2 regions of the Alteromonas sp. Cnat2-8 genome follow, and region 2 is predicted to be linked to the other one. Evidence: predicted binding sites of a transcription regulator. Region 2 holds the regulator's gene; the other holds the start of a gene.
What was found. Region 2 encodes sigma-54, which starts transcription at its own class of promoters, with help from an activator protein. Its sites were predicted from a motif close to GTTGGCACGNNNNTNGNNT; they were not measured.
Positions count from the first base shown of each region.

Region 1: fliE (flagellar hook-basal body complex protein FliE) is a predicted target of sigma-54. The motif match lies at 2,910-2,928, and genes of this name have one in related genera.

Region 1 is NZ_JAKREX010000001.1:194,556-205,500, reverse strand. Features, by position in the region: gene MHN00_RS00915 (sigma-54 dependent transcriptional regulator) at 1-120, shown strand, start outside; gene MHN00_RS00910 (ATP-binding protein) at 257-1,399, shown strand; gene MHN00_RS00905 (sigma-54 dependent transcriptional regulator) at 1,416-2,753, shown strand; gene fliE (flagellar hook-basal body complex protein FliE) at 2,995-3,330, shown strand; gene fliF (flagellar basal-body MS-ring/collar protein FliF) at 3,343-5,037, shown strand; gene fliG (flagellar motor switch protein FliG) at 5,050-6,090, shown strand; gene fliH (flagellar assembly protein FliH) at 6,130-6,912, shown strand; gene fliI (flagellar protein export ATPase FliI) at 6,905-8,239, shown strand; gene fliJ (flagellar export protein FliJ) at 8,312-8,758, shown strand; gene MHN00_RS00870 (flagellar hook-length control protein FliK) at 9,110-10,945, shown strand, end outside.
Region 2 is NZ_JAKREX010000001.1:513,397-524,341, forward strand. Features, by position in the region: gene MHN00_RS02145 (BolA family protein) at 1-75, opposite strand, end outside; gene MHN00_RS02150 (STAS domain-containing protein) at 105-413, opposite strand; gene MHN00_RS02155 (ABC transporter substrate-binding protein) at 410-1,075, opposite strand; gene mlaD (outer membrane lipid asymmetry maintenance protein MlaD) at 1,194-1,667, opposite strand; gene mlaE (lipid asymmetry maintenance ABC transporter permease subunit MlaE) at 1,677-2,453, opposite strand; gene mlaF (phospholipid ABC transporter ATP-binding protein MlaF) at 2,450-3,250, opposite strand; gene MHN00_RS02175 (calcium/sodium antiporter) at 4,099-5,055, shown strand; gene MHN00_RS02180 (KpsF/GutQ family sugar-phosphate isomerase) at 5,058-6,038, shown strand; gene kdsC (3-deoxy-manno-octulosonate-8-phosphatase KdsC) at 6,039-6,587, shown strand; gene lptC (LPS export ABC transporter periplasmic protein LptC) at 6,584-7,162, shown strand; gene lptA (lipopolysaccharide transport periplasmic protein LptA) at 7,131-7,685, shown strand; gene lptB (LPS export ABC transporter ATP-binding protein) at 7,688-8,413, shown strand; gene MHN00_RS02205 (RNA polymerase factor sigma-54) at 8,487-9,968, shown strand; gene hpf (ribosome hibernation promoting factor) at 9,999-10,286, shown strand; gene ptsN (PTS IIA-like nitrogen regulatory protein PtsN) at 10,300-10,743, shown strand; gene rapZ (RNase adapter RapZ) at 10,828-10,945, shown strand, end outside.

The DNA.
Region 1 (10,945 bases), 320 kb from region 2:
CAGGCGTTAGACAATCAAGATTGGGTGGTGGCTCGAGCTGCCGACAAACTTGGTATGCGCAGAACAACGCTCGTCGAGAAAATGCGGAAGTACGATATTCAACGTACTGAAGAAGCGTAATGTCAGGTAATTGACGTTGCGCTTTCCTCTATAATTTTATCCTATCTAACTGAAAAATAAGCCAATGATGAATTGGCACATCTTCTGCTTTATCTAAGTCATAGTTTAACAGCGTCTGCAATTTGACGAGGGCAATATGGCTTTTGACAGCACACCACAATCAACTGAGTACTCAGCATCAAGCTATGCGTTAGATAGTATTGATAATGCGATATCTCGTGATGAATACGACCCGTCAAGCAGTGACGATATTTCGTCTTTACGGTTGCAGGCGAGTCGACTTGAACACTTACTTCAGGTAATGCCTGCGGGCGTTATCGTTATAGACGGCAAAGGGATCGTACGCCAAGCCAATGAACAAGCGAAAGCACTGTTAGGTGAACCGCTGGAAGAGGAAGTGTGGCGAAGTATTATCACGCGCTCATTCAAGCCTCGCGCTGATGACGGTCATGAAGTCTCACTTGTTGACGGTCGCCGAGTGAAGCTTTCTATCACGCCATTAGAAAATGAGCCTGGGCAATTAATAGTTATTACCGACTTAACCGAAACGCGGCAGCTGCAAGCACGCGTGAGTCATATGCAGCGCCTGTCTTCTTTGGGAAAAATGGTAGCATCTTTGGCTCACCAAATTCGTACGCCTCTTTCTGCGGCCATGCTCTATGCGTCTAATTTAACGCGCAAAGGCTTGGGACAAGAAGCACAAACTCAATTTGCAAACAAGCTAACTGACAGGCTTAAAGAGCTAGAGAGTCAGGTTAACGACATGCTGCTGTTCGCTAAGTCAGGGGAAGAACAAGTGGTCAGCCAAATTAGCTTGGGAGAGTTGTTTACTTCAATTGAAGGCAGTGCCCAAACCATGACGGCTCAAGCACAGCAAACGCTAACTTTTAGTGGCTTCGATAAAAACGTATCTATTACCGGTAATCTTACAGCGCTTCAAGGCGCGTTATTAAACCTTGTTCACAACGCGAGCCAAGTTACTCCGAAAGGGGAGTGCGTACACGTAGAAACTGCAGTGTCTGATAAACGTTTGCATGTGGCTATTATAGATAAAGGTCCTGGCGTACCGGATAAACTCAAAAACAAAATTTTTGAACCGTTTTTCACAACTAAAACTCATGGCACGGGCCTTGGCCTTGCGGTGGTTAAATCCGTCGTAAACGCCCACAACGGTTTGCTTAGCGTATCAAATATGCCAGAAGGTGGGGCGTGCTTTAGTGTGTCTTTGCCGTGTGTTGTGAATGCTCAATCTTCACAAACATTGACTCATGTTGCGTAGGTCATAGGAGAGAATAATGTCTAAAACTACCATTTTAATTGTTGAAGATGACGCAGGATTACGCGAAGCACTCCTAGACACCCTTCTGTTAGGTAACTATGAGGTTGTTGCCGCTGACTGTGCTGAAGAAGCGTTAATGGTGCTGTCTTCGCGCTCCGTCGACTTAGTGGTAAGCGATATTCAAATGGGCGAAATGAGCGGTTTAACGCTACTTAAAAGTATCAAGACCAAGTACCCCAATATGCCAGTGCTATTGATGACAGCCTATGCCACTATTGATGATGCCGTGCAGGCAATGCGCGATGGCGCAACAGATTATCTATCAAAACCGTTTGCCCCTGAAGTACTGCTTAATTTAGTGGGACGCTACGCGCCTGCACAAAAAATAGAGTCACGCACGCCTATTGTTGCTGACCCTTCTAGCTTGAAGTTACTTGAGCTTTCTCGCAAAGTCGCGAAGTCCGACGCCACTGTGATGGTAATGGGACCAAGCGGTTCGGGTAAAGAAGTGCTGTCTCGCTATATTCACGATCAGTCGCCGCGCAGTGAAGCGCCATTTGTCGCCATCAACTGTGCAGCCATACCAGAGAATATGCTAGAAGCGACCTTGTTTGGTTACGAAAAAGGTGCGTTCACCGGCGCAATCCAAGCTTGCCCGGGTAAATTTGAACAAGCCCAAGACGGTACGCTGTTACTTGATGAAATAACCGAGATGGATTTGGCGCTTCAAGCTAAACTGCTACGCGTGTTACAAGAGCGCGAAGTAGAGCGTCTTGGCGGACGTAAAACGGTTAAGCTCAACGTCCGTGTTATTGCTACAAGTAACAGAGATTTGAGAAAAGCAGTGGATGCGGGAGAGTTCAGAGAAGATTTGTACTACCGCTTAAATGTATTCCCTATTGAGTGGCGCCCGCTTTCGGAACGTCCGGGTGATATTGTCCCTCTTGCCGAACACCTGGTTCAGCGTCACGCTAGTTCTCAAGGGCTGGGTACTATCAGGTTAAGCGCAGCAGCACGCAATAAGCTATCACAATACAGCTGGCCAGGGAACGTTCGCGAACTAGAAAACGTGGTTCAAAGGGCGCTTATTTTATGTGAACACAATGAAATCGACGCCAGCGATTTAATGATTGACGAAGACATGACTGCACCTGTTGAAACACTGCAAGAGCATGTTGAAGAAAATAGGCTAGGGTCTGAGCTGCGCTACCAAGAACATCAAATTATCCTCGATACATTGGTGTCGTGTAACGGCAAGCGTAAAGATGTGGCAGAAAAGCTCGGCATTAGTCCAAGAACCCTTCGTTACAAATTAGCGCGCATGCGCGAAGACGGTATTGAAGTGCCCGCATAAGGTCGCTTTCTACACTTTCGGTTTCCTCGTCCTTATCCGTCGCCTTTGTAGTAAAGAAGGCGGCGGTTTTTTGTTGCTCACACTAAATCAAACGCCATAAATTTGGCTAACCCTCTTATTTTTGATTTATCTTATTGATATATATTGTTTTTTAAAGTTGGCAAGCCCTTTGCTAAATCCCCTCTATACATAAGTTATACGCCGATGTTCAGGCGGTCTCGAAAAAGCACTAGGAGTGGTTATGGACGTTAAAGCCAATAGTTTGTATCAAGAAATGCAGAACATGATTGGGCAAACTCGTCTTCAAGTTAATGAGCCTCAACAGCAGCCGCTTAGTGAAGTTAATAGCTCGGCAAGTGATTTCTCGACCATGCTAAAGAATGCGGTAGATGGTGTAAACGGCATGCAGCTCGAATCTAAAGACGCGCAGCAGCGTTTTGAAATGGGCGACCCTAACTTAAGTCTAGCTCAAGTTATGCTGACGAAAGAAAAGGCGGGCATTGCTTTTGAAGCCACTGTTCAAGTACGTAACAAAGTACTTGAAGCCTATAAAACAATAATGAATATGCCGGTGTAGGTGGAGTAGGTTATGGCTGAAGCTACAGGTACAAACCTTACGGTTCCTGATCAAAATCAAGCAGTGGACAATGAGCCAGAAAACAAATCTGGTTTTATGGACACTTTAGGTAGCGCAGATATGATGCGCCAAATGGCCCTTGTGGTTGTTTTGGTAATCTGCGTCGCCATCGCTATTTTTATTCTTATCTGGTCGCAAGAACCTGATTACCGTCCACTTGCGAAAATGGAAACCCAAGAGCTTATTGAAACTCTCGATTATATGGATGCAAACCAAATCGACTATAAGCTTGAAGGCAATATTGTTTACGTGAGAAGTGACGAATTCCAAAACATCCGTTTAGGCATGACCCGCCAAGGGCTAACAAAGGCCTCTGATGCCGGTACCGATATCATTATGCAGGATATGGGGTTTGGTGTGAGCCAGCGTGTTGAGATGGAACGTTTAAAACACGCCCGCGAGCAACAAATCGCGGCTACCATCGAAGATATCGCAAGCATTCAAAAAGCCCGTGTCTTGTTAGCTATGCCTAAAGAGAACGTATTTGCGCGAAGAGAGAAGAAAGCGTCGGCAACCGTTGTGCTAACGGCTAAGCGCGGTGCCGTTATTGCAGGTGAAGAGGTTGATGCTGTTGTCGATATCGTTGCGTCTGCAGTTCAAAACATGGAGCCGTCTAAGGTAACAGTAACAGACAGCAATGGTCGTCTGCTGAACTCAGGCTCTCAAGATTCTATGAGTGCTCGTGCCAGAAAAGAATACGAGATTGAGCGCCAGCGTGAGCAAGAGTACTTAGAAAAAATTGACGCGATACTGATTCCAGTATTGGGCATAGGTAACTACACAGCACAAGCTGACGTTACCATGGACTTTACAGCTATGGAACAAACACAGCGTAGCTACAACCCTGATTTACCTGCGGTTCGCAGTGAAATGATAATGGAAGAAAACAGCGTAGGTGGAGGTGTTGGCGGTATTCCTGGTGCACTGTCTAATCAGCCTCCGTTAGATTCTAATATTCCAGAAAATGCTGTGGGCGGCAGTCAACAAACTATGCCGGGGCGCACAGCGAAAGAATCAACACGCAACTACGAACTTGATACCACTATCAGTCATACCAAGAAACAGACAGGGGTTATTCGCAGATTAAGTGTATCTGTGGCGGTGGACTATACCCAAGTTGCGGGTGAAGACGGTGCGATGACGCCAACACCGCGTAAACAAGAAGAGATTCTCAACATACGTAGGCTTTTACAGGGCGGCATTGGCTTTGACGTTACCCGTGGTGATTCGTTAGAAGTTGTAAGCGTGCCCTTTACTCGGATGGACGCAGGGGAAATTGAAGACGCGCCTATTTGGGAGCAGCCCGGATTTCTACCAATTCTTAAGCTAGTTGTTGGTGGCTTGGTTATAATAGTGCTTATCATCTTCGTGATTCGTCCTATGCTACGTCGTCTTATTAATCCTGATGAGTCGAACGACGCCGATGAATTTGATGCAGACGAGGGCTTAGATTTAGGCGACGACACCATTAGCATGTTAACGTCTGACTTTGACGAAGGACAGGTAGGTTTTGCGCCAGATGGTTCACTCATGCTGCCTGACCTGCACAAAGATGAAGATGTACTTAAAGCTGTACGTGCCCTTGTGGCCAATGAACCTGAGTTATCAGCCCAAGTCGTGAAGGGCTGGTTAATGCAAGACGAGTAGTGAGATAAGATTATGGCTGAAGAACTTGCCAATGTTGACGAGCCGTCATACGACGTCAGTAAATTAGAAGGCGTAGAAAAAGCGGCCATCTTGCTGCTGAGTCTTTCTGAAGAAGACGCCGCCCAGATATTGAAACACTTAGAGCCCAAGCAAGTACAAAAGCTCGGTACTGAAATGGCAAAAGTGGACGATATGACGCAAACCAAAATTACGGCGGTTCATAAGCACTTTATCGAAGAAATTCAGAATTACAGTACCATTGGCTTCCAAAGCCAAGACTTTGTTAAACGTGCGCTAACAGCCGCGTTAGGTGAAGATAAGGCGGCAAACCTAATTGATCAAATCCTGATGGGAAGCGGTGCAAAAGGCCTAGACTCATTGAAGTGGATGGATTCTAAGCAAGTAGCCAGCATTATTCGCAATGAGCACCCGCAGATTCAAACTATCGTATTGTCTTATTTAGAGCCTGAACAAAGTGCTGAAATATTGGCGCAGTTCCCTGAAAAAGTGCGACTCGACTTGCTAATGCGTATAGCAAATCTAGAGGAAGTTCAGCCGGCTGCACTACAAGAGCTGAACGAAATCATGGAGAAACAGTTTGCAGGTCAAGCGGGTACACAAGCAGCCAAAATGGGCGGCTTGAAGTCTGCAGCGAACATTATGAACTACCTAGATACCGCGATAGAAGGTCAGTTGATGGATGCTATTCGCGAGCAAGACGAAGAGATGAGCCAGCAAATTCAAGACCTGATGTTTGTATTCGACAATTTAGTCGATGTAGACGACAAGGGTATTCAGGCCATACTGCGCGAAGTACAGCAAGACGCGCTGCTTAAAGCCATTAAAGGTGCTGACGAAGAGCTCAAAGACAAAATTATGCGCAACATGTCTAAGCGTGCTGCTGAAATGCTTAATGATGATTTGGAAGCGCTCGGTCCTGTGCGTATTAGTGAAGTGGAAACAGCGCAGAAAGAGATCCTTTCTGTTGCCCGTCGACTTTCTGACTCTGGTGAAATCATGCTTGGTGGTGGCGGTGGCGAAGAGTTCCTGTAGGAACGCTAGTCCCGTCACTCATTTAGCCTAGGTAAATATATGACTGCCAAAAAAAGTTTCAGCGAAAACGAAGTAAATGAAGCTAAAAAATGGGACCTACCTTTCGTTGATGACCCCACTGCACCCCGAGAAAACGAGCCGACCAACGCGTTAAACAAACGTTCGGACTGGAAGTATGAACCGCCTGAAGTTGAGGAAGAGATTAAGCCGCCTACCGCTGAAGAAATAGAAGCTATACGTCAGGCTGCTTATGATGAAGGTTATCAGGAAGGTAAAGAAAAAGGTTTTGAAGAAGGAAAAGCGCAAGGCCTTGAAGCAGGTTTAGCGGAAGGTAAAGAGCAAGGTCACACCGAAGGACTTGAACAAGGGCTTGAAGAAGGCCGCCAGCAAATGACGGCACAAGCCGAAGTGTGGCAAATGCTTGCTGAAAAATTTCACGACCCACTCTCGCAAGCCAACGATGAAACCCGAGATCAATTGGTAAAACTCGCCGTTACTCTTGCAAAAGCAGTTATTAAAACAGAGGTAAGTACTAACCAACAGGTTATAATGCAGGCGTTAAGCGAAGGTATTAAGGCGCTACCAATTAATCAAGCTGACTATCAAATTCATATGAATCCTGAAGATATTGAATTGGTAAAAGAGCATTTTGGTGAAGAGGAAATTACCAAAAAAGGCTGGAATTTGGTTGAAGCAACAGCAATGGAACGCGGTGGCTGTGACATTACCACTGTGCAAAATGCCGTAGATGTGTCGATTGAGCGTCGATGCCGCGACGTTATCGATAAGTTTCTTTTAAACCAAGGTTTATCTAATGACTAGCCCTTGGCATGCCCATTTTGAATCACTTACTAAACAAGTGACATCGCCACCCGTTGTTGCAGCGGGAAAATTAGTTCGGGGCATAGGGCTTACCCTTGAAGCTGTAGGTTGCCAGCTGCCGGTGGGCAGTCAATGTTTAGTGCAAACCATTGAAGGCGAAATAGAAGCTGAAGTAGTTGGCTTTGGTGATGATATTACCTATTTGATGCCCACTGAAGCGGTTCGCGGTATTGTGCCAGGGAGTCGCGTTATGCCGTTAAACCGGCAAAGCGGTTTGCCGGTAGGTATGGGACTGTTGGGTCGTGTGGTCGATGGCAACGGTCAGCCCCTTGACGGACTGGGTGAAATTAATGCCGACGCGCGAGCTCCCACCACGCGTCCTCCTATGAACCCGCTCATTCGCCGTCCAATCAACACCCCTATGGATGTTGGCGTACGTGCCATCAATGCGTTAAATACGGTTGGCGTTGGTCAGCGTATGGGGCTTTTTGCAGGAAGTGGCGTGGGTAAAAGTGTGCTACTTGGCATGATGACCCGAGGCTGTGAAGCCGATGTGGTCGTGGTTGGGCTTGTAGGTGAGCGTGGCCGAGAAGTAAAAGAGTTTATCCACGAAATACTGACAGAAGAAGAACGCCAACGGGCGGTTGTAGTGGCAGCGCCAGCCGATACTTCACCGCTTATGCGTTTAAAGGGCTGTGAGACGGCGGTAACTATCGCTGAATATTTTCGTGATAAAGGCATGAAAGTACTGCTGCTGATTGATTCTTTAACACGCTATGCCATGGCGCAGCGCGAGATTGCGTTGGCTGTGGGTGAGCCACCGGCCACAAAAGGTTATCCACCTTCGGTATTTGCTCGGCTTCCCGCTTTGGTTGAGCGTGCAGGTAACGGTAGCGAGCGCCAAGGCTCTATCACGGCTTTTTATACGGTGCTAACCGAAGGTGACGATTTGCAAGACCCCATTGCCGACGCCGCTCGCGCTATATTAGATGGTCACGTGGTGTTGTCGCGAACCCTTGCCGATAGCGGTCATTACCCTGCTATTGATATTGAGGCGTCAATAAGCCGTGTAATGCCTATGGTCGTGAGCGAAGAACATCAATTGATGGCGCGTCGTATTCGACAAGTTTATTCAAACTACAAACAAAACCAAGACCTCATTTCTATTGGCGCTTATGCGAAAGGTTCAGACCCGCGTATTGATCTGGCTATTCGCGCAGAGCCTGCAATCAACGCTTTATTGCAGCAAGGGATGAAACAAGTCATACCGTATGACGAGAGCTTAGAAGGCATGGCTGCACTGGCTAAAGGGCTGGGGCAAGGCTAATGTATAGTGCTGCAATGCAAGTTAGCTTGCCTATGATCCAGAAGTCGTCAACTTTTCAAAAGGTATCGCATAATGTCTAAACAACTAGAACGTTTAGCCGAATTCGAGCGCGAAAAAGAGCAGCGAGAAGCCCGATACTACAAACAGGCCCAACAGAACGTTAATCAGCAAAAGCAAAAGCTAACCAGTCTTGAGCAGTACCGCATTGACTACATAAAAGGTATTCAACAAACCGGTCAAGCAGGTGTTACCGCCACCTATTATCAGCAGCATTTATCCTTCGTTGGAAAACTGGATAAAGCATGCGAACAACAGATGCAAGTGATTGCTCGTGCACAAATGGCGGCGGATCAGCGAAAGCAACTTTGGCTAAAGCAACAACAAAAAGTGAAAGCTGTTACCTTGTTGCTAGATAAGAAAAAGTTGGCAGAGCAGAAAAAAGAAGCCAGAGCTGAGCAGGCCATGATGGATGAGTTCGCTACCCAACGATTTTTCAGAGCTAAGCGCTCGCCTTTCTGATAATTAGTCGAGCCTCTGCCACTTTGGCTCAACCCTTGCAAAAACCATTTCATAATGTACTAGCGCGACGTAATTACTTTGCAATCGCTACTACGGTAAATCATCGTTTCTTTGAGTTTCATCACACAGTATAGCGTTTGAAATTCAGCGAGGGCGACTAAGGGCCGTAGCGAAAAATCATAGCGATACATGCTGACTAAGTAATGCTAAGTGATTGTAATTAAAGTAAGCGTTGGTGGGTTTGCGATGAAATGGCATCAAGTTTTTTGTAATAAAACGCCAAGTGAATCATTCGCATCACGATACGTCTTCTTGGTGAAAGACGATTTAAATGTAGGACGGTAGGACAATATGCAACAAGTTGCCGCACGTAAAACAGACATTGCCGCATTACCATTCTCTGCTTCTGGTACGGCGAAAGCCGTTGGAACGGGTATCGGAACTCAGCAACAAGCGAACAATGAAAATAACCAAGCATTTAACCGACTTTATCAAGACGCGAAAACGACCAAGTCAGATTTTGTTTTAAACGAAAAAGAAGATCAGGTTGCTCAATCTCGAGCAGCAAACCGTTCGGACAGAGCGGCTCCCCAATCTTCAGTCTCCAGTGACACGATCAAAAATGGTAAAGACCGCGATGCGGGACATACGGATTTACCTGTTCGTGACGAAGTGACAGATATTCCAGCTGAGTCTGAAGCTGACTCTCATAATGCAAATCAAGAAGAAAATGCAACGCTTGGTGCACACGAGGTTGCGCAAGGTTCAGCAACGACAACGCAGCCTTCAACTGACGGTGAAAATACCAATCTCGTTATTGACGACGCTGAAGGCGCCGTTGAACAAAAAAACGTGACCGACGCCCAGTATGTCATTGGAGAAGGCGGCAGGAAAGATGCCGAGGCTGGCGTTATTACCTCACCTGGCACGCCAGATGGAAAGCCAAGCAAAGACGACGGCGAGCCAGACTGGATTGCCTACGTTGAGACGGTAGCCAATCGTTTTGGAAAAAGTGATGAATCTTCAGGTGAATCAGGTACCACAGAAGATAAGGGTATCTCTGAAGCTGCAGGCGAGGCAGTTAACGTCGTATCTATAAAAGAAAGCGGAAAACTTTGGAAGCTTCCGGAGGATGTGGATGCGAGCGATATGCCATCGGTCATGGCTCATCTTTTGTCGCAACTTAATAGTAACAATGATGGTGAATTAGCCATCGAATCCCTGTCGTCTGAAGCACAACAAACACTCACTGCACTAACTTCACTTCTTATTGGTGGCAACGCTAACAATCAACAGAGTGGAAGTGATAGTGAAACGAACAATGCGTCTTCAAATGCGCAAACCGATATCAATACTAATTCAGATAAAAAAGTAAAAAATGACAATGAGCTTTCAGCATTAATTGCCAAGCTCATGCAGACTGAGCACACAGAAAATCCCGAACAAGGTCTAGCGTCAGACACTGAAGCCGCAAATGCATTAAGCGGTATGTTAGAAACGTTAAATGGGCTATCTGAAAGCGGTAAAAAATCGGCCGATGAATCGCTCGTACTAAGTCTACTAGCAGATGAACTTAACAATATTCAGGCCAAATCTCTTGATGACAATCTCGCTGAGGCTCAAGAGTTATTGGCCGAGTTAACTTCAGAGACAGCTGTTGCCGGCAGCGTGGCGATTAATGCAGCAGCATCAAACGACGCTAAATCAGCATCATCTGAGGGGCTGTTAAACGTTGAAAACAGCGGTGAGCAAACCAAGGTAGTTGATTCTTTTGGTGCTACAGAAATTTCAAGCGACCTGCTTTCAGCGATAAGTGAGCTATCGCCACAAAGCGCGCAAAAGGCAACAGAAGCGTTTGCAGAGCGTGTAGTCGCGGCTCTGCCTGGTGGTGCACAGCAACAAGCGGTGAAGGCTAACATTATCGCTGGCATTAACGAGTTTCAGCAACAAGTCCAGCAAGGTAGAGAGCCTGGCATTGATTTATCAACTATTGTAGCCGATGCCGCAAAAGATGCTGCGGTAAGTGCTGATGTGGTTGCTTCAATGACAGCGCGTGTAGACGGTCAAGCCAGTCAATTCTTAAATTTGATGACGCAAACTCAAGCAAGTGCTCAACACGCTATTGCTGGATTGGTCAATCCAACTGAATCGGTTATGCAGGAAAACTCTCAGCTTCGCGCTGAAGCG
Region 2 (10,945 bases):
ACCTTCGCCCTTTACATGGACTTCGTGAAGGTCTAACGCATCTTTCAAGATTTTTTCAATTTCAGACAATTCCATAACTTACTTCTTAATTCGCTAACGGGTGTTTATTCTACGGGTAAAAAGCTATCTGCGTCGCTTATTTTAGCAAGCTTACGTAGCTTCTCGGGCATTTTATATAGGCTCATGCTAACACCATTTTGCTTTGCATCCCTAACGGCATTAATAAGCCAAGCCAAACCTGCACTGTCTGCGCGCTCAACATCACTTAAATCAACAAGACATCTTTTATTGTTAATCAAGATACTACGCTCATTTCCGTTCAAACTATCCCAGAAATTCTTCGACAGCGTTTCACGGTCAAGATGACCGTGAACCACTACATTGCCTTTGTCGTTTACCTCAAATAGGCTCACTCAGCCTCTCCTTCGATTTCGATTGGCTCGCCTTGCTTAAGCTCAACTGGCTTACCAATTTTGTCGCGCATTAGTGCGATAACTGCATCGATACCGTCTTGACGAAGGATTGATTCAAATTCGCTACGCTTGCTGTTTAGCATGCTGATGCCTTCAGCAACCATATCGTAGGCTTTCCACTCGTTCGTTTTACTATCTTTACGAACTTTAAAAGCAATTTTGATTTCAGGGCGGTTTGGATCTTGAACCACTGCACGCACTGTTACTGATTTTTTATCATCAAAAGATGATTCAGGCTCAAAGATGACTTCTTGGTTGTCGTAGTAGCCCATTGCCACAGCGTAGGTTGTTACCAAATATTGACGAAATACGCTGATGTACTCGCCCATCTTCTCTTGAGGTACTGACTTAAAGTGTTTACCTAGTACCATAAAAGCAGCGAATTTGTAGTCGATATGAGGTACTAATTCTTCTTCCATAATAGTGCGTAGCATTTCAGGATCAGCTTTGATCGCTGCTTGGTTCGCTTTGATGCGCTCAAACGTGCGGTTTGCTACGTCTTGAACCAATTCGTACGGGTTTTGTTCATTAACTTCTTGTGCATTCGCTATGCCCGCTACAGACATCATGAAGATGCCAAGTGCTACCATAAACTTTTTCAAAATTACTCTCCTAACTTAAAACTCTATTTAGCAGACCTGATGGCAATCTAATAAGTTTCATCACGCCGCTGGAATAATTTAACGACCTGGTAATATACGTCTGGCCGTAATACTGCGATTAGTCTTCGTCGCTTCCGCGATTAAATAAGAACTGACCAATGAGATCTTCAAGAACCAAAGCTGACTTAGTATCCTGAAGGTAATCGCCATTCTGTAAATTAGCGACACCGTCGAAAGAGAAGCCAGGTTGGAAACCAACATACTGTTCGCCTAGCAAACCCGAGGTCAAAATAGACACAGAGCTGGTTTCTGGAAAGCCGTTGTATTCATTTAAAATTGACAGCTCAACCACTGGCGTAAAATCTTCTTGGTCTAGCGTAATCGATGACACACGGCCAACCGTTACCCCACCAACCTTTACTGCCGATCTCGGCTTTAAGCCGCCAATATTGTCGAATTTTGCGTATAACGTGTAGGTATCGCCTTCGGTGGCTACCGTTTGGTTTGCTACTTTCAGTGCCAATAACAACAACGCACCGATTGTAAGCATGACAAACACACCAACCATTACTTCCGTTTTATACTTACTCATTCCGATCCCCTACTCGATACCAAACATAAGGGCGGTTAGCACGAAGTCCAGCCCTAATACTGCTAATGATGAATAGACCACCGTTTCGGTAGTCGCTTTGCTGATCCCTTCCGATGTTGGAATAGAATCGTAACCTTTAAATATGGCAATCCACGTCACAACCAAGGCAAACACGAGGCTTTTTATTACGCCGTTTATGACATCCTGGTTCCAATCTACTGTCGATTGCATAATTGACCAGTAGCTGCCTGCATCAACGCCTAACCAATCAACACCCACTAAGTGGCCGCCTAAAATACCAATGGCACTGAAAATAATGGCAAGCATAGGCATCGCTAACATTCCCGCCCAAAAACGCGGAGCTACTATGCGCCTTAAAGGATCTACCGCCATCATTTCCAAGCTACTTAACTGCTCAGTGGCTTTCATAAGGCCAATCTCAGCAGTCAACGCAGACCCAGCACGTCCAGCAAACAATAGAGCCGTAACCACCGGCCCGAGTTCTCGTAAAAGAGACAGTGCAACCATGGGACCTAAGCTCCCCTCTGCACCATAATCCACTAAAATAGTGTAGCCTTGAAGTGCCATCACCATGCCAATAAACAGCCCCGACACCATGATGATGAGCAGCGACTGAACACCAACCACATAAAGTTGTTTGATAATCAGTGGAATATTTTTTACTCGAGGGACAGCGACAAGTGCACCAAACAACATCAGCGCGGCTCTACCAATTGCGGTAACTTTCCCTATCGTTTTAGCGCCTATTGATTGGAAGAACTTCATTTATCTGCCCCCAAGAAGCTTGCTTTCAAATCAGGTGCAGGATAATGAAATGGTACCGGACCATCTGCTTTTCCTTTCAAGAACTGTTGGACTAATTCAGAGTCACTTTCTTTGATTTGCTGCGCCGTTCCTTCCCCGATAACCCGCTTGTCAGCTAAGATATAAATATAATCGGCAATGGTCAGTACTTCAGTGACATCGTGAGTCACCACAATACTGGTTAGATTAAGTGCGTCGTTTAATTCACGAATAAGCTTAACCAGCACACCCATTGATATAGGATCTTGTCCGGCAAAGGGTTCGTCGTACATGATTAAATCTGGATCTAGTGCAATTGCCCTTGCCAAAGCAGCCCTGCGCGCCATACCACCAGACAATTCACTAGGCATTAATTGAGCTGCACCGCGCAATCCTACTGCCTGTAGCTTTAAAGCGACGATTGTCGCAATAACGTCTTCAGAAAGTTTTGTATGTTCGCGAAGTGGAAACGCCACGTTATCGAACACACTCATATCGGTAAAAAGCGCACCACTTTGAAAAAGCATGCTCATTCTACGACGTGTCTCATATAGCGTTTTTCTCGACATAGAAACAATCGAATCGCCGTCGAATCTAACGTCACCTTCATCTGGCGTTAACTGCCCGCCAATAAGGCGCAGCAGCGTGGTTTTACCTATACCACTTGGCCCCATTACCGCAGTAATTTTGCCTTTGGGTACCTTTAGCGATATCCCATCATAAATGATGCGATCAGCGCGCTTAAAGGTAAGGTTATCTACTTCAACTAAATGATCCATAGTTACTTAAATGTCGACCCCTGACGTTGGATTGAGAGCTTATAAAATAACGCGTTCAATCCACTTAGAAAATTTTAAAATTATAAGAGTAAGTGAGTATTCAATTTCTGTGCCTTCACTTGATCCACTCTTAAGGTTTACTGCACAGTTTACTTTATGAGCGCATAAAATCAAAAAAGTTTACTCTCCAGTGTACTTTTTTGAATTTCTATCGCCAGACACGGTATAGAACACCTTGTCTGGGCGGTGTAATTTAAGGGCATTGTACGCTTTTTCAAGCCCCTCGCCAAAGTCAAAAAGTTACAAGTTATGTTCGATTAAGACGAATATATACCAGTCCGTATAGATTATTACCCACGCAGCGAGAGTTAAAATGTTCGTAATCGCGGCGTGTTACCGCAGGTATAGTGGTTCTACATCAAGGTGACACAACAAAGAGTACGGACATTTTAAACTCGCCCTTCGGGAAGGTCTGGCAAGCTTCCTAGCTTCATTCTGGGAATTTGAAAGGGAACAGCCATTCCTGCATTCCCACGCTTCGCTAGGAAACTTGCCAGCGCCTTCTGAGTGGGCAATTATCTATGCGGACTGGTATTCGGTATCTCACGCCCAAGTGCCCATCTAGTATCCTACAAGCCTCCCAAATCAATCCTAATACCATCCTATTTTGTTGTTTCTTAACTGAAACTGAATATGAAGTCTTGTGTGTGTAAGTGCGACCTAATTTGCGTATTCAGCGGAAATTTACGTCAATTGACAGTATTTGGCGAAAATAAAACGCTGCGAGCATAGGCAAATGGCACTCTTTTTGCGACAATCTAGCGAAATACTTTCTATTACAGGTTGTTGTGCTTTTAAACATTGTCATTTTTCTTGTTGGGCTGATTGTACTGAGTTGGAGCGCTGACCGGTTTGTATATGGCGCCTCAGCATTAGCAAAAAACATCGGCATTTCTCCAATGATGATCGGACTAACGATTGTCGCTATGGGATCTTCGGCACCTGAAATTGTGGTTTCCGCCATAGCCTCCGCAAATGGCAATATGAACACCGCCGTGGGTAACGCGCTAGGTTCTAACATCACGAACATCGCGCTAGTTTTAGGTATAACCGCGCTAGTGAAACCATTGCTTGTTTCATCAACAACATTAAAGCGCGAGCTTCCAGCACTCCTTATCATCTCATTGATTGCTATTGGCTTTATGTTTGACGGTGAACTTAAGTCTTATGAAGGCATTATCCTACTAGGCCTGTTCATTTTCGTACTGGCAATGATGGCGTGGTTGTCGCTACAGGTAGATAAAGAAGACCCTCTGGTTGCGGAAACCGCAGATGAAATCCCCAAAGGCGTTTCGAATACGTCAGCGCTCATTTGGATTGGTGTAGGCCTTGTAATACTGCCATTAAGTGCTCACTTTTTGGTGAACTCAGCAGTAGAAATTGCCAGATACATGGGCATTTCGGATTTGGTTATCGGACTAACGATTATTGCGTTTGGTACAAGTCTACCTGAACTAGCAGCAAGTGTTGCGGGTGTACTGAAAGGTGAAGACGATTTAGCACTGGGTAATATCATCGGCTCAAATATCTTCAACCTGCTTGCCGTACTTGGCATGCCCGGGTTAATCGCGCCTGGTATCCTGGACCCTGACGTTTACAACCGAGATATGTACGTAATGCTTGGTTTAACATTATTATTGTTCTTGTTCAGCTTCGATTTAATCGGTAAACGTACAATATCAAGAACAAATGGATTCATACTTCTGGCTTGCTTTATCGGCTATCAATTCTGGCTATTCGGATAATCATGAATACACAAACTCAGATGAACTATATCGACTCAGCGAAGCGCGTTATTGAAATTGAAACACAGGCTATTGCTAATCTGGCAGAGCGCTTAAACAATGAATTTATCGCTGCCTGTAATATTCTCTTTGCCTGCAAGGGTAAAGTTGTCGTGAGTGGTATGGGAAAGTCTGGGCATATCGGAAATAAAATTGCCGCTACGCTTGCCAGTACAGGTACTCCTGCATTTTTCATGCACCCTGGTGAAGCCAACCATGGCGACTTGGGCATGCTAAGCAAAGGCGATGTCTTACTCGCCATCTCTAATTCTGGCGAGACTAACGAGCTAGTTAACTTATTGCCCGTAGTTAAGCGCTTAGGCATACAGGTGGTCGCCATGACCAACAGTGCTTCCAGTTCATTAGGGCAACACGCAGATGTCGTACTTGATATCAGCGTTGAAAAAGAAGCGTGTTCGCTAGGTCTTGCTCCTACGTCAAGCACAACCGCCACACTGGTTATGGGTGATGCGCTTGCGGTAGCACTGCTCGACCAAAAAGGTTTCACCTCAGATGACTTTGCGCTTTCGCACCCAGGCGGCAGTTTAGGCAGAAAACTTCTGCTTAAAGTTAGCGATATCATGCAAAGCGGCAGTGATATCCCCCTTGTCCATGCCAGTGCTTCTGTTGCTGACGCACTGCTGGAAATATCTAAAAAGGGGTTGGGTATGACAGGCGTGATAGCGGCAGACGGTACGCTGACAGGCGTCTTTACGGATGGCGACCTACGACGAATTCTCGATGCCCGCGTAGACGTACACAGTGCCACGGTAGAAGAAGTAATGACTAAAGGCGGCAAGACTACCACCGCAGGTCAGCTGGCTGTAGAAGCCCTGAATTTGATGGAAACCCATAAAATTAGTGCGTTAATGGTTACTGACGATATGCGCAAACCTGTTGGGGCTTTTAACATGCATATGCTACTAAAAGCAGGAGTGCTTTAAATGACAACCACCTTGTACACGGAAATAAATGACTCGCTTTTCGCAAAACTAGCCAAGATAAAGTTGCTGGTATGCGACGTTGATGGTGTGTTCTCAGATGGCCGAATTTACTTAGGTAACGACGGTGAAGAACTTAAAGCATTCCATACCCGTGATGGATATGGTGTAAAAGCGCTAGTGAGCAATGGAGTGAATGTCGCGGTAATTACTGGACGTCGCTCTGCCATTGTTGAAAATAGAATGAAGGCACTGAATGTTGCACATATAATTCAAGGCGAAGAGAATAAAGCAGACGCGCTTAGCGACCTGATGAAACGCCTTGAGTTAAACACTGACGAAGTGGCTGCGGTAGGTGATGACATGCCAGATACGGGTATGTACAAGCACGTTTCAGTTAAAATTGCGGTTGCCGATGCCCATCCTTACGTAGCAAAACAAGCAAACTGGATTACGACCCTTCCCGGTGGGTTTGGCGCGGTCCGAGAAATATCGGATACCATTTTGCAGGCCAAAGGGGTAGCAAATGAGATTTTTGGAGCTAGTGTATGAGCCTGTTTGGCTTTAATCGCTTAGGATTAAGTATATCAGCGCTATTTATTCTGGCGATGCTGATGTACATCCCTACGTGGATGGAAGAGCAGCCTGAAACGCAGGGGAATCGTGAAAACGATGCGCTAAAGCCCGCCTACAAAGCAAAAAATCTAACCACTACGCTGTACAATCAAGACGGTGAGTTAAATCACAAAGTATTTGCAGAGTCGATGGAGCATTACGACCAGCTTGGCTTTGTATTGTTTCAGCAACCTAAATACACCCTTTATACAGAAAACGCGTCATCACCATGGGTGGTAACCGCTGATGAAGGTACACTATACAATAACGAGCTAATCCAGCTGGAAAACCAAGTTAATATTGAGAACCAAACTGGCGATGACTTTGTCAGAAGTATATCGACCGAGTACATTCAAATTAATTTAGAAACCAAGCAAATGACATCTGACCAACCCGTTGAAATACTGGGCACCCAATATGTCATTTTAAGTAATGGGTTTAACGCGAATTTACGCACACAAGAATACGAGCTTTTAGATCATGTACAAACCACTTATTCCCCTAGCAACTAGTTTATTGCTTGCCATCGCTAGCGGTGCGGTACACGCCAGTGAAGATGATTTTTCGCAGCCCATAAAAATAGGCTCGAACACCCAGTTTATCGACGGTAAAAATAAAACCGCGTTGTACAAAGACGACGTACTCATAACTCAAGGCTCTTTGGTTATTGAAGCTGACGAAGTGGAAGTAATTGCCACTGACGGTGGTGGTCGTGAAATATTTATTGCTAGAGGGAAGCCTGCAAGCTATTCCCAGCAATTGGAAGACGGCACGCCAGTTTCAGCAAAAGCTAATGAAATACGCTATGAAGTGGTGAACCGAACGATTTCTCTTGCCGGAAACGCAGAGTTGAAACAAGACACCAGTAAAGTACAGGGTGACAACATCACGTTCGATATGATTACCGAGCAATTGCTAGCGACTGGGGGCGCAGGTAAAGATGGTGAGGGTCGAGTGACCACAGTATTCACACCTGAGACCATTCGCAAAACTTCGTCTAAGAAAGACAAAAAAGACAACGAGGGCAATGAATAGCAATGGCAACTTTGAGCGCTAAAAATCTTGCTAAGGCTTACAAGTCAAGACAGGTTGTTCGAGATGTAAGTCTGTCTGTCTCAACGGGTCAAATTGTTGGTCTTCTTGGCCCAAATGGCGCTGGTAAGACCACCACATTCTACATGATTGTTGGTTTAGTGAATCTGGATAAAGGCAAGATTGAAATCGACGACAATGAGCTAACTCATCAGCCCATGCACGAGCGTGCACGCCGCGGAATAGGCTACCTACCGCAGGAAGCCTCTATTTTCAGAAAGCTCACAGTGCATGAAAATATCATGGCCATTTTGCAAACCCGTAAAGATTTAAATTCACAACAGCAAGAAGAAGAAGCTGATGCGCTACTTGATGAATTTAATATTAACCATATACGTAATAGTACGGGGATGAGTTTGTCAGGGGGCGAACGCCGTCGCGTTGAGATTGCCCGCGCTCTGGCAGCAAAACCGCAATTTATTTTGTTAGACGAACCATTTGCTGGTGTTGATCCAATATCAGTTAATGATATAAAGAAGATAATACAACATCTTCGCGATAGGGGTATTGGAATCCTTATCACAGACCATAACGTACGAGAGACATTGGATGTTTGTGAAAAGGCGTACATTGTGAGTCATGGCGAGCTTATTGCGCAAGGAACGGCGGAACAGGTTTTAAGTAATCAAAAAGTAAGGGATGTATACCTAGGCGAACAATTCAGGCTATAGTTAATGTAACCGAATTGTCATTTTTCAGTTTCGCTCTGGTATATTCAATTTAGAGCATTTAAATAAGACGTAGATGAAACCATCTTTACAGCTAAAATTTAGCCAACAACTTACCATGACACCTCAGCTTCAGCAGGCCATTAAACTGCTGCAGCTTTCTACACTTGATCTTCAACAAGAGATCCAAGAAGCGCTCGATTCTAATCCGCTATTAGAAGTTGAAGAAGGTAACGACGAGCCGCAACTAGAAAAGAACAATATCGACAACGATGACAGCGGCTCTGAGGCCACTGCTTCTGCATCTAGTGACACATTAGAAGCCGGCGATGCACTTGAGAAAAACGATCTTCCCGATGAGCTGCCAATCGACAGTACGTGGGATGAATACTACTCTGCTTCATCTTCGCCTGCTCCGGGTCCATCCAATGACGACGAGCAAATCTTCCAAGGTGAGACTACTGAAGATATTCAAGAGCACCTTCTTTGGCAAATGCGCCTTACCCATTTCTCGGATACCGATCGCGCAATCGCTACAGCAATCATCGACTCTATTGACGAGTCAGGTTATTTAACCGTTACCCTTGATGATATTTTAGAAGCGGTTAACGATGATGATATGGAAGAGCCGATTGAAATGGACGAAATAGAATGTGTGCTAAAGCGCATTCAGATGTTCGACCCTATTGGTTCTGGCTCACGCTCTCCACAAGAATGTTTGATGGTGCAATTGCGCCAGTTTTCAGAAGACACACCGTGGCTTGCTGAAGCAAAACAACTGATTGAAGAGTACTCTGACTTACTGAGCAGCAAAGACTATCGTACGCTTATGCGTAAAAGCCGATTGAAAGAAGATCAGCTACGCGAGGCAATGCGTTTACTGCAAACCTTGAATCCTCGCCCAGGTAGTGCTTTAGTTACTAAAGAGCCTGAGTACGTTATTCCTGATGTCTCAGTAACCAAGAAAAATGGCCGTTGGGTGGTTGAGCTGAACCCCGACAGTCTGCCTAAGTTAAGCGTAAATCAACAATACGCTGCAATGAGTCGCCGTGCCAAGAATAGTAGCGATTCACAATTCATCCGCTCACACATGCAAGAGGCTAAGTGGTTCATAAAGAGCCTTGAATCTCGTAACGAAACCTTAATGAAGGTTGCAAACTGCATTGTGCAGCAGCAAATGGGCTTTTTTGAGCACGGCCCGGAAATGATGAAACCAATGGTGCTAAATGATGTCGCAGAAATGGTAGATATGCACGAATCCACTATTTCGCGAGTGACAACGCAAAAGTACATGCATACGCCACGTGGAATCTTCGAATTGAAGTATTTCTTCTCAAGCCACGTTGCAACAGAGTCTGGTGGTGAATGTTCATCTACAGCGATTCGTGCATTGATCAAGAAATTAGTGGCCGCTGAAAAGCCTAGCAAGCCGCTAAGTGATAGCAAGATTGCTTCATTGTTGGCCGAACAAGGCATTAAAGTTGCCCGGCGAACAATAGCAAAGTACCGGGAATCGTTGTCGATCCCGCCGTCGAACCAACGCAAAAGCCTTATTTAATCGGGCTTAATAATATAAGGAAGACGAAATATGCAAATCAACCTTACTGGTCATCATGTCGAAATCACCGACTCTTTGCGTAATTATGTCGATACGAAGTTCAGCAAACTTGAACGTCACTTTGATCACATTTCTAATGTGCATGTCATCCTGAACGTTGAAAAATTAAATCAAAAAGCCGAAGCGACCGTTCATTTAAGTGGCGCTGAAGTATTCGCATCCTCAGAAAATACCGACATGTATGCGGCGATTGACAGCATGGTTGATAAACTCGACCGGCAGGTAATCAAGCATAAGGAAAAACTGAAAAAACATTAGTAGTTAATTAAGCATGGATATACAAGCCATCGTAAGTCTGGACCGCACCGAGTGTGCGGTTCAGTGTAATAGTAAAAAGCGAATTCTTGAGATCATCGCTGATATCGCTGCCAAGCAAAACGAGAACATTGATCAGGCAACGGTACTCAACAGTTTGATGGCTCGAGAGCGTATGGGTAGTACAGGCATTGGCAATGGTATCGCCCTGCCCCACGGACGCCTGCCGGGCCTTGAGAAAGTGATTGCCATTGTTGTAACCAGCACGCCAGCAATCGACTTTGACGCCCTTGACGAGAAACCCGTAGACATCTTTTTTGCGCTACTCGTTCCCGAGGAGCAGACCGAAGGACACCTTCAAACGCTGGCCACCGTGGCTGGTAAACTAAGCGACAAAGAAACGATTAAAGCAATACGTCGCGCAACGACAAGCGACGATATTCTATCTGCATTAAGTTAAACATTAAGCGCCTATTAACCGTTTAGTGGGCGCCTAATTCAACAACGCGTATGTGATAAAACCAGAGTATTAGGGAGAAAGTAGGTGAAGCTGATAATAATCAGTGGTCGTTCGGGGTCTGGTAAGTCTGTCGCACTTCGCGCATTGGAAGATTTAGGTTATTACTGTGTTGATAATATCCCGGTAAACTTACTTCCCACCT